One region of the Cryobacterium sandaracinum genome, then DNA from elsewhere that is predicted to be linked to it. Evidence: predicted binding sites of a transcription regulator. Region 1 holds the regulator's gene; the other holds the start of a gene.
The links. Region 1 encodes HspR, which represses chaperone genes until heat shock. Its sites were predicted from a motif close to AAGTTGAGTCNNNNNGACTCAACTT; they were not measured.
Positions count from the first base shown of each region.

Region 2: E3T25_RS13705 (ATP-dependent Clp protease ATP-binding subunit) is a predicted target of HspR. The motif match lies at 3,544-3,568, and genes of this name have one in related genera.

Region 1 is NZ_SOGO01000032.1:24,500-30,488, reverse strand. It holds gene E3T25_RS11435 (class I SAM-dependent methyltransferase) at 1-1,109, opposite strand, end outside; gene E3T25_RS11430 (heat shock protein transcriptional repressor HspR) at 1,136-1,570, opposite strand; gene E3T25_RS11425 (DnaJ C-terminal domain-containing protein) at 1,573-2,580, opposite strand; gene E3T25_RS11420 (nucleotide exchange factor GrpE) at 2,573-3,193, opposite strand; gene dnaK (molecular chaperone DnaK) at 3,193-5,061, opposite strand; gene E3T25_RS11410 (MFS transporter) at 5,249-5,989, shown strand, end outside.
Region 2 is NZ_SOGO01000037.1:81,000-86,988, reverse strand. It holds gene E3T25_RS13715 (primary-amine oxidase) at 1-1,877, opposite strand, end outside; gene E3T25_RS13710 (aminobutyraldehyde dehydrogenase) at 1,945-3,375, opposite strand; gene E3T25_RS13705 (ATP-dependent Clp protease ATP-binding subunit) at 3,616-5,805, shown strand; gene E3T25_RS13700 (zinc-dependent alcohol dehydrogenase family protein) at 5,911-5,989, shown strand, end outside.

The sequences.
Region 1 (5,989 bases):
AACTTGGCGTTCCGACCGACCTGGTGTGTCGGCCCGACCAATCGCGTCAGCGCGGGGCGATAACCGAGGTGGGTGTTCCACACACTCCACAGTTCACCACCGGGCTGCAACACTCGTCCGGCATCCTCGAACAGTTTCAGGGCTATGCCGGCATGGACCGACGAGCCGATGTGAAAGGGCGGGTTCAGCACAATCAGTTCGGCCGAGGCATCCGGTTGGCTCTGGAGCGCGTCATCCCGCACGACCGTGACCCGGTCGGCGAGCGCATTGGCCACCATGGTGGCCCGCGCGGAGGCGACGGCCGCGGCCGACTGGTCGGTGGCGGTCACCCGCAGGGCGGGACGGCGTCGGGCGAGGGTGGCGGCGAGCACCCCGGTGCCGCAGCCGAGGTCGATGGCGCTCCGAGCATCCGTTTTCATACGATCAAGGAACTCAAGCAGGTAGCGCGTTCCGATATCGACGGTCGCGCCGGCAAACGCAGCCCCGTGGGCGCAGATCGTGAGTCCCAGGTCGGCGTGCTCCACAGAATTCGGCCAGGTGGACACCGTCGGCTGAGTTGCGGAGGCAGTCGGAGCCGCTGCCCTGAGTACCCGCGACTTTTGCCGGGCCGACGAGACCTGCAGCTCGCCGAAGTGCTGGCGGAGCACCGCGTTCATGGTCGGCGTCATGTGCTTGATGCGTCCGCCGGCGATCACCACCACATCCGGTGCCGCGAAACGACGGATGGCGTCGGCGAACTCATCGAGCGCCGCCAGACTGCGCGGCAGCTGGATCAGCACCACCCGCGCGTTCGTCAGCAGTTCTTCGCCCAGGATGAGGGAGCGGTAGGAATCGGCGAGTCCGGCGTCGGCCGCATTCAGGGTGAGGGCCAACTCCCCAGAGAGGACATCCTGGTGCACCCGGATTCCCCGGGCCCCGGCCAGTGCGGCCGCGCCCAGGGTGAGAGCGCCATAGCGGTCCTCGATCACCACGACCTCGCCGGATCCTGCCTCGGCCAGCACGCCGGCCGCCTCGTCGAGGATCAGGCGGTCGCTCGCATCCACGGCGAAGAGATTGTCCGCTTCCACGTCGGGGAAACGCCTCAGGCGGTCAAAGGAAAAATCAGGCATTGCCTCAGGCTAGCCCGCAGGTGCGGCTACTTCTCGTCGCCGATCGGGCGGGAACCCAAGGGGCGCCAGATCACGATCTGGTTGGACCGGCGCGTGCGCGTACCGGCCCGCATCGAGATGACCTCACCGGCCGAGCCGGCCGCGAAGATGCGGCGGCCCGGACGGTTGAGCAGTTCATCGGCCAGCGCAGACTCCAATTCGCGCAGCCGCGATTCGAGCGTGCGCACGTGGTCCTCGAGGTCAATGATGCGACGGATCCCTTCCAGGCTCACACCCTCGGCACCGAGCTCCGCGATCTCGCGGAGCTTGGCCACATCCCGCATCGAGTACCGGCGAGACCGACCGGGGGTGCGGTCGGGACTCACCAGCCCCAGGCGATCGTATTGGCGCAGCGTTTGCGGGTGCATGCCCGCAAGCTCGGCGGCCATCGAGATTACGAAAACCCGGGTGTTCTCGTCCACCGTCAGTCTCTCGCCTTCGCGAGGAGTTCGTCGCGCGGATTCTCCTTCGGCAGTGCTTCCGCGAAGGCCGCGAGTTTCTCTTCGGCGTCCTTCGACAGATGAGACGGAACGGCAACCTGAACCTCCGCCAGCAGGTCCCCGGTGCCCTTGGGCGTCACGACGCCACGCCCCTTGACGCGCAGCACGCGCCCGCTCGGGGTGCCCGGGGCGATGCGCAGTTTGACCGGCGCTCCGCCCAACGTCGGCACCTCGATAGTGGCGCCGAGCGCGGCCTCGACGAACGTGACCGGAACGGAGACCCGCAGGTTCAGCCCATCGCGTTCGAAGACCGGGTGCTTGCGCACGTTCACCGTGAGTACGATGTCGCCGGACTCGCCGCCGTCAGGGCTGTGCTGCCCCTGGCCGCGGAGCTTGATCTTCTGCCCGTCGGCCACCCCGGCCGGGATCTTCACCTTGATGGCGCGGCCATCCTGCGTTTGCAGGGTGATCTGGTCACCGTGCGTGGCCGTGATGAAGTCGACCGTTGTCGACGCGATCACGTCGCGGCCGCGAGTCGGCCCGCCGTAGCCGCGGAACCCGCCGCTCGAGGTGCCGAAACCGCCGCCACCCTGACCGCGGCCGAACATGCCGCCGAGGAGGTCGTCGAAACCGCCCTGCTCATAGGAGTAGCCGGGCTGTTGTTGCCGCGCGCCCCCACCGAACATGCCTCCGAAGACATCATCGAAGCCTCCGGCCTGCCCGCCACCGGGGCGCGGGGCGGTGAAGCGGGCCCCACCGCCCATCGCGCGCACAGCATCGTATTCCTTGCGTTGGGCAGGGTCACCGATCACCGAGTGTGCCTCGCTGATCTCCTTGAACGTCGCCTCGGCCGCAGGGTTGCCCGGATTGGAGTCCGGGTGATACGTGCGGGCGAGCTTGCGATAGGCCTTCTTCAGCTCGGCCGGGGTGACGTCCTTTGACACACCCAGGATCTTGTAAAAGTCCTTATCGAACCAGTCCTGGCTAGCCATCGCTCGGTACCTGCACGACGACCTTGGCCACGCGCAGGAGCGACGAGCCGAGGAAGTAGCCGGTCTCGATCACGTCACCGACGGTCTCCGACTCGATGCCCGCGGTGGGCAGCTGGAAGATCGCCTCGTGGATGGTCGGATCGAACGGTTCGCCGACCGTGCCGAAGGACTTCACGCCCAGGCGCTCGACGCTCCCCCGCAGTTTCGCGGCGATCGTGCTGAACGCCGAGTCTTCGACCAGGTCGCCGTGCTTCTCAGCGCGGTCGAGATCGTCGAGCACGGGAATCAGGCCCTTTACGACATCCACGGTGACGCGCTCACGCTCGACCTCGCGGTTGGCCTCGGTGCGGCGACGGTAGTTGGCGTACTCCGCGGTGACCCGCTTGAGGTCGGCGAGGTGCTCGCTCGTGGGCTCGTCGACTTCCCGCGTGGCGGCATCCAGGATGTCTTGGACCGTCAGCTCGTCCTCTTCGATACCCTCGGCGGACGCCTCGTCGAAGTCCTCGACACTCACACCTTCGGCTTCCGCCTCGGCGTCGGCCCCGGGGGCACCCTCAGTGGATGCCCCCTCGTCAAACGGCTCGTCGCCAGGACGCTTGTTGTCGTCTGCCATTACTTCTTGGTCTCGTCTTCGTCGTCGACGACCTCGGCGTCAACCACGTCTTCGTCGGAGCCGGCCGCGTCGGCGGTCGGCTCGGAGTCGGTTGGGGCACCGGCCGCGGCATCCGCCTGGCTGGTCTTGTAGATGGCCTCGCCGAGCTTGCCCTGGCTCTCGTTGAGCTTGTCGAAGGCCGTCTTCACGGCCGCATCGTCGTCGCCGACGAGAGCGGCCTTGAGGGCGTCGACGTCGGCCTGAACCTCGGACTTCACGTCCTCGGGCAGCTTCTCGTCGTTCTCCTTGATCAGCTTCTCGATCGAGTAAGCGAGCTGCTCCGCCGTGTTGCGGGTCTCGGCTGCCTCGCGACGGCGCTTGTCCTCGGCGGCGTGCTCTTCGCCCTCGCGCACCATGCGCTCGATGTCTTCCTTCGCGAGCGAAGATCCGCCCGTGATGGTCATCGACTGTTCCTTGCCGGTGCCCTTGTCTTTGGCAGACACGTGCACGATGCCGTTGGCGTCGAGATCGAAGGTAACCTCAACCTGCGGGATGCCGCGCGGGGCCGGCGCGATGCCGGTCAGCTCGAACGTGCCGAGGTTCTTGTTGTCGCGGGTGAACTCGCGCTCGCCTTGGAAGACCTGGATCGCGACGGACGGCTGGTTGTCGTCGGCTGTGGTGAAGGTCTCGCTGCGCTTGGTCGGGATGGCCGTGTTGCGCTCGATCAGGCGCGTCATGATGCCGCCCTTGGTCTCGATGCCGAGGCTCAGCGGGGTGACGTCGATGAGCAGGACATCTTTGCGCTCACCCTTCAGCACGCCGGCCTGCAGTGCGGCGCCAACGGCGACGACCTCGTCCGGGTTGACGCCCTTGTTCGGGTCCTTGCCACCGGTCTCGGCCTTGACGAGCTCGTACACGGCGGGCATGCGGGTGGAGCCACCGACGAGAACGACGTGGGCGATATCTTCCACCTTGACCCCGGCTTCACGGATGACGTCCTGAAACGGCTTCTTCGTGCGGTCGAGCAGGTCTTCGGTCATCTTCTCGAACTGGGCGCGGGTGAGCGTCTCGTCGAGGTTGGCCGGGCCATTCTCGGTCAGGGAGAGGTACGGCAGCTGGATGCTCGTCGACATGCTGCTCGAGAGTTCCTTCTTGGCCTGCTCGGCGGCTTCCTTGAGGCGCTGCTTGGCGATCTTGTCCTTGGAGACGTCGACGCCGGTGGTTTCCTTGAACTTCTTGATCAGGTGATCGACGATGCGCTGATCCCAGTCGTCGCCGCCGAGGCGGTTGTCACCGGCAGTCGACCGCACCTGAATGGTGGAGAAGTCGTCGTCCTTGCCTACCTCGAGGAGGGAGACGTCGAAGGTTCCGCCGCCGAGGTCGAAGACCAGGATGAGCTCGTCTTCTTTGCCACGGTCGAGGCCGTAGGCGAGTGCGGCCGCGGTCGGCTCGTTGATGATACGCAGCACGTTAAGGCCGGAGATCTCGCCGGCCTCCTTGGTGGCCTGGCGCTCGGCATCATTGAAGTACGCGGGAACGGTGATGACGGCATCCGTCACCTTGTCGCCCAGGTACGCCTCGGCATCGCGCTTGAGCTTGGCCAGGATGCGGGCCGAAACTTCCTGCGGGGTGAACTTCTTGTCGTCGATGGCGACATTCCAGTCGGTGCCCATGTGGCGCTTGACCGACGCGATGGTGCGGTCGACGTTGGTGACGGCCTGGCGCTTGGCGGTCTCGCCGACCAGCACCTCGCCGTCTTTGGTGAAGGCGACGACGGACGGCGTGGTCCGGAAGCCTTCGGCGTTTGCGATGACGGTGGGTTCTCCACCTTCGAGGACGGCCACCACAGAGTTGGTGGTTCCGAGGTCGATGCCTACTGCACGGGCCATGTGTGCGTTCTCCTTTAAAGTATGTTCTCAGCTCGATTTCACAGAGTTGAGTGGTGCTGGCTCAAGTGTGCCAGTGTCCCAAATCGAAAGTCAAGCCACGCACCTGAGAGTTGAGCGTGAACGACTCAACTTTGAGATTTCGTGCAATCGATGGTCTCCGGCCACCCACATCCACTAGCCTCAGCGCATGACCGTGATCGCGGAGCAGGGCAGCACGGATGCCCGGGAGCTGCCAGACAAAACGAGCAGACGCCGCGTAGTGGCCTGGAGCTTCTGGGACTGGGGCTCTGCCGCGTTTAATGCGGTGGTCACCACCTTCGTCTTCACCGTCTACATCACGGGCAGCTCGTTCGGCGACAAAGACGTCATTTCCGCCCAGCTCGGTTGGGCCCTCGCCATCGCCGGCTTGCTGGTAGCGGTGCTGGCCCCGATCACCGGACAGCGCTCGGACACCTCCGGGCGGCGCAAGCTGTGGCTCGGCGTCAACACGTTCATCGTGGTGGGCCTCACCGCGGCGATGTTCTTCGTGGAGGCGTCACCGAGCTTCCTGCTGCTCGGCCTCGTTCTGGTGGCCGCCGGCAACGTCTTCTTCGAGTTCGCCAGCGTCAACTACAACGCCATGCTGTCCCAGGTCTCGACCGCGCGCACCATCGGCAGGGTCAGCGGTTTCGGTTGGGGCATGGGCTACATCGGCGGCATCGTGCTGCTGCTCATCGTGTACTTCGGTTTCATCAGCCCCGACGTGGGTCTGTTCGGGGTGACCAGCGAGAACGGCCTCTCGGTGCGGGTCACGATGCTCATCGCGGCCGCCTGGTTCGGCCTGTTCGCCCTGCCGGTGCTGTTCTCGGTTCCCGAATACCGTTCTCCCGTTGCGGTGCGCCGGCCCCGGGTGAGCTTCCTCCGTTCCTACGTCGTGCTCGGGCAGGAC
Region 2 (5,989 bases), on a different contig from region 1:
ACGTCGAGCGACGGATTGCGGTCGAAGAAGCCGACCGGCTTGAGCCAGAACGACACGGTGTCGACCGGCATGATCGGCCACTCTTCCGGTCGGGTGATGTGGTGGATACCGAAGACGTACCAGAGCACGATATCGGCGTTCCGCACCGGCCGGCGAGCCTGGATCCACTCGGGCAGGCCGTGGTCGACCGCGCTCTGGTTGACGAACTCGCCGCACGGCCAGCGTTCGGACTCGTCGTTCGGGGTGACCCAGACCGTGTGCCCGATCACCTGGGCGCGTTGGAGGGCAGGCGCCGCCTGGTCGAAGAAGGACGGGATGGCTCCGCCGGGCACCAGCTTGTAGGACATGGGGGTGCCGAGGCCGTTGAGCGAGTTCTCGTTCACGACCTTCCAGGCCCGTTGGGTGTCCCAGTTGTAGTCGTCGAACCCCTCGGTCTCGATCGGGGTGTTCAGCTGGGTGATCGCGAGGCCGAGCGGGTTTGCGGCGCTGATCGGCTCGGCCTGCGTCTCGGTGCGGAACACCGTGTTCTCGCGGCCGTCGACGTCGAGGTCCATCCGGGCCACGATGAAGTGCTGGTGGAACGGCGCGTAGGTGCGCGTGTCGACCAGGGTTCCGTTGGGGTGCGGCTGGCCCTCGTCGAGGTGCGTCACCACCATGATCCCGGTGGCGCGCACCTCGCATTCCATGTTGCCGTCCTGGTAGAAGCGCCAATAGACGAGGTACTCGTAGTTCGCTACCGTGACGTGGAAGGACACGACGAGCCGGCGCATCCGGCGCACCTCGGCACTGCCGTTGTGGTCGACGTGCTTCCAGAGCACCGCGTTGTCTTCCTCGTGGATGCAGAACGCGTTCGGGATGCTGTACGGCTCGCCCTTGCTGTTGTGCAGCACGGCATCGAGGTAGCGGATTTCGCCGAGGCAGTCGCAGCCGAGCTCGAGCGAGGTGGTCATGAAGCCGAGGCCCCACTCGCCGATGTCGAAGGCGGTGCGACGGAAATGGTCGACGCTGGGGTCGCGGTAGGGCACGACCATCTCCGCGAACGACAACCGGTTGGCGATGGGCCGCACCCGGCCGCCGTCCCGGTAGCCCACGGTGTGCAGGGTCATGCCCTCGCGGTAGTTGAAGCCCACCCGGAGCGACCAGTTCTGCCACTCGATCAGGTTGCCGTCGAGCGTGAAGCTCGGGCCGTCGGGCTGCCCGATGTCGAGCGGGGTGAGCGGCGGGCGCGGGCTTCGATCCCGGATGCGCCGGGGCACCAGGTGCGGCACGTATTCGCCCATTCCCGCCGGCGGTTCGACCGTGAACGAGTCCTCCACCTCGAGCAGTTCCATGGTGTTAACGTCGAGCACGAAGTGCAGGCCGCTGACCGGTCCCGCATAGGGGTTGGCGTCGGTGGACGCCCGGACCCAGACGTCTGACCAGCCCAGGCGGCGGCCGCGATACCGGTCGGGGATTACCGCGTCGCCGTAGGTCCAGGTGTCGATGAAGACCAGGTCGAGATCGGTGATGCCCCGGCGGGCGAGAGTGGCGATCACGTCGGGGTGGGCGCGAAGGGCGGCGTCGGCTTCCTCCCACTCGTCGACGGTGAAGTTCGCCTGCATCCCCGGCACCGTTTCCCACTCGAGCAGGGCGTCGGTCGTGAGCGAGACGACGCCCACCCAGGTGGTGTTCTCGGCGCGGTGGAGCACTACCAGCCGTGCGCGTCGGTCGGGAACCGCGCTGGTAGCTGTGAACTCGGCGACGGCGCTCCGGGGCGGCTCGACCAGCTCGATCGAGGTGAACCGCCACCCGTCGGCGACGCCGCGCTCGCGGGCGAGGATGGCGACGGCGGAGGTGAACTCAGCGGCGGAGAGCGGGTCGAGCGGGTGGAAAGTCATCGAGGGGCCTCTGTTCTCGTTGGCGGTGGTCGAGCCTGGCGGTGGTCGAGCCTGTCGAGACCCGTGTTTATTCCAGCGCGCTCATCACGTGCTTGATCCGGGTGTAGTCCTCGATGCCGTACATCGACAGGTCTTTGCCGTATCCGGACTGCTTGAAACCGCCGTGTGGCATCTCGGCGGTCAGCAGGAGATGGGTGTTGATCCACACCGCGCCGAAGTCGAGGTCGCGGGAGACCCGCATGGCCGTGGCGTGGTCGAGGGTCCACACGCTGGAGGCGAGCGCGTAGTTGACATCGTTCGCGAGCGTGACCGCGTGCTCCTCCGACGTGAAGGGCTGCACCGTGATCACCGGGCCGAACGTTTCCTCCTGCACGATCGCATCCGTTTGGCGCACCTGCGTGACGACTGTGGGCTCGAAAAAGAAGCCCTCGGTGCCGACCTGGTGTCCGCCGGTGGCAATGACGGCGTGGTCGGGCAGGGCCGCGACCTTGCGCGAGACGTCGCCGAAATGGTTGACGTTGTTGAGCGGCCCGAAGTAGTTGTCGGCGTCGTCGGCCGACCCGGTAGTGCGGCTGCGGGCCTCGGCGACGAGTGCGTCGACGAACTCGTCATGGATGGACTCGTGCACGAGCACTCGCGTGATGGCCGTGCAGTCCTGCCCGGCGTTATAGAAGGAGAAGTCGGCGATGGCGGCGGCGGTCACGCTGACGTCGACGCCGGCGAAGACCAGGGCCGGCGCCTTGCCGCCGAGCTCGAGATGGGCCCGCTTGAGCGTCTTCGCGGCGCCGGCGGCGACGGCCATACCGGCCCGCACGCTGCCAGTGATCGAGACCAGGCCGGGTACCGGATGCTCGACGATCGCGGCCCCGGTGCCGCCGTTGCCGAGCACGATGTTCATCACGCCGTCGGGGAGGATGCCCTGGCTGATCCGGGCGAGTTCGAGGGTCGACTCCGGGGTGGTGTCGCTGGGCTTGAGCACGAGGGTGTTGCCGGCCGCCAGCGCGGGGCCGATCTTCCAGATGGCCATCAGGAAGGGGAAGTTCCACGGGGTGACCTGCCCGACCACGCCGATCGGTTCGCGGCGTACCCAGGAGGTCATGCCGGGCAGATATTCACCGGCGGACTTGCCCTCGAGCAGTCGGGCGGCACCGGCGAAGAAGCGCAGCTGATCGGCGCCGGCCGCGACCTCGTCAACGGCGATCGTGGCGCGAGGTTGGCCCGTGTTGCGGTGCTGGGCCTCCACGATGGCGTCGCTCTCGGCATCGATCGCGTCGGCGAGGCGCAGCAGCGCGCGCTGCCGCTCGGCGGGAGTGGTGCGGCCCCAGGTGCGGAAGGCGGTCTTCGCGGCGGTCATCGCGTCGTCGACGTCGGCCGCGGTGGAGACCGGGGCCCGGGCAACCCGGCGTCCCGTTGTGGGATCGACGATGTCGAGCAGCTCGGTGCCGGAGGGAGTGACAAAGCGGCCGTTGATGAAGTTTTTAAGGGTGGGGGTGGCCACGGGCCTGATCCTCTGCGCTGAGTGTAGAAACGGGTCTTTTGTTCGGTAAGTATGGCATCCGACAGAGGAATTCGGATACCCGGACGAAAACTGGGTCGTGATGGGGCTGCCGCCGTAGCACCGCCGAGTTGTCTCCGGACCGCTGGCGCGTTTTCTCGATGTCCCCTAAACTTGAGTCCAACAGGCTCAGCTTTTTGCCGACCTGCGACGAGAGCGGCCGGCCCGAGAGAGGATCTTCCGATGCAAGCAGGTCAGCAACCGCCCCAGGAAGAAGCGAAGACGGCGTTGGAGCAGTACGGTGTCAACCTCACCGAGATCGCCCGGACCGGCAAGCTTGACCCGGTGATCGGGCGGGACGCGGAGATTCGGCGGGTCAGTCAGGTACTCACCCGCCGCACCAAGAACAACCCGGTGCTGATCGGTGAACCCGGCGTGGGCAAGACCGCCGTTGTGGAGGGACTGGCCCAGCGCATCGTGGCCGGCGATGTGGCCGACTCCCTCAAGGGCAAGCAGCTGGTCTCCCTCGACCTGGCGGCCCTGGTGGCGGGGGCCAAGTATCGCGGCGAGTTCGAGGAGCGGCTCAAGGCCGTGCTCAAGGAAATCAACGACGCGCAGGGGCAGATCATTACCTTCGTCGACGAGCTGCACACCCTGATGGGTGCCGGCGGCGGCGAAGGGTCCGTGGCGGCCTCCAACATGCTCAAGCCCATGCTCGCCCGCGGCGAGTTGCGCCTGATCGGTGCGACCACGCTCAACGAGTACCGCGAATTCATCGAGAAGGATGCCGCCCTCGAGCGCCGGTTCCAACCGGTGCTGGTCGACGAGCCCAGTGCGGAAGACACTGTGGCCATCCTGCGCGGGCTCAAGGAGCGCTACGAGGCCCACCATAAGGTGTCGATCGCGGACTCGGCGCTGGTGGCCGCGGTCTCCCTCTCCAACCGGTACATCACCGCCCGCCAGCTGCCGGACAAGGCCATCGACCTGATCGACGAGGCGGCCAGCCGGCTGCGGATGGAGATCGACTCCGCTCCCGTGGAAATCGACGAACTGCGTCGCAGGGTGCAGAGGCTGGAGTTGGAAGAGCTTGCGCTGAAAAAAGAGAAGGATGACGCCTCTAAGGCTCGCCTGGGGAAGTTGCGTGCTGACCTTGCCGAATACACGGTGGCCCTTGCTGAGCTGCAGGACCGCTGGGACAAGGAGCGTTCCTCGCTCAACCGGATCGGCGATCTGAGGAAGCGCTTGGTGAGCACCCGCAGCCAGGCCGAGGTGGCCGAGCGCGAGGGCAACCTGGAGAAGGCGTCCAGGCTGCTCTACGGCGACATCCCGGTGATCGAACGGGAACTCGCCGAAGCGGAGCAGACCGAGCAGGATGGGCCGCGGATGGTCGGTGACCAGGTCACCGCGGAGGACATCGCCGCCGTGGTCGCGATGTGGACCGGCATCCCGGTAGGGCGGCTGCTGCAGGGCGAGACGGAGAAGCTGCTGAACCTCGAGGGTGAGCTCGGGCACCGCTTGGTCGGGCAGAAGCAGGCCGTGCGCGCGGTCGCCGACGCCGTGCGCCGCAGCCGGGCCGGCATCTCCGACCCGGACCGGCCGACCGGTTCGTTCCTCTTCCTCGGGCCGACCGGCGTGGGCAAGACGGAGCTGGCGAAGGCGCTCGCCGAGTTCCTCTTCGACGACGAAAAGGCGATGGTGCGCATCGACATGAGCGAGTACGGGGAAAAGTTTTCCGTGTCCCGTCTGGTCGGGGCTCCTCCCGGCTATATCGGCTACGAGCAGGGCGGGCAGCTGACCGAGGCCGTGCGCCGCCGCCCGTATTCGGTGATTTTGTTCGACGAGGTGGAGAAGGCGCATCCGGAGGTCTTCGATGTCTTGCTGCAGGTGCTCGACGACGGCCGGCTCACGGATGGCCAGGGCCGCACCGTGGACTTCCGCAACACGATCCTGGTGCTGACCTCGAACCTCGGGTCGGCGTTCCTGATCGATCCGGTGCTCAGCCGGGACGAGAAGGAGGCGGCCGTGCAGGCACTCGTGCGCAAGACGTTCAAGCCCGAGTTCGTCAACCGTCTCGACGACATCGTCGTGTTCGAATCGCTGTCGATGGAGGACCTCGGCCAGATCGTCGGGCTGCTCGTTGACCGGTTGGAAAAGCGGCTGATCGAGCGGCGGCTCGAGCTGGGCGTGACCCCGGATGCCCGCACCTGGCTGGCGGAACGCGGCTATGACCCGATCTACGGTGCGCGCCCGCTGCGGCGGTTGATGCAGACCGAGATCGACGACAGGTTGGCGACCGCGATCCTGTCGGGCGCCGTGCGGGACGGCGAGACGGTGCGGGTGGACCTGGCGCCGGACGGGGAATCGCTCAGCGTCGCATCCGCCCCGTTGCTGGTCGTGGACCCGGCCGACCTCGACGACGACGCGCTGCTGTAGTTCTATCCGTCGCCGGATTTCGCGTTTAGCGGAATTCGGCGGGAATACGACGGAACGGGCCCCCTGCCCCGGTGACGGTCAGGGGGGCTGGCATAGGGTCGAAGCATGCGTGCAACAGTGATTTACGGGGAACGGGACATCCGCCTCGAAGAAGTATCCGATCCGATTCTCTCCACCGGCGGTG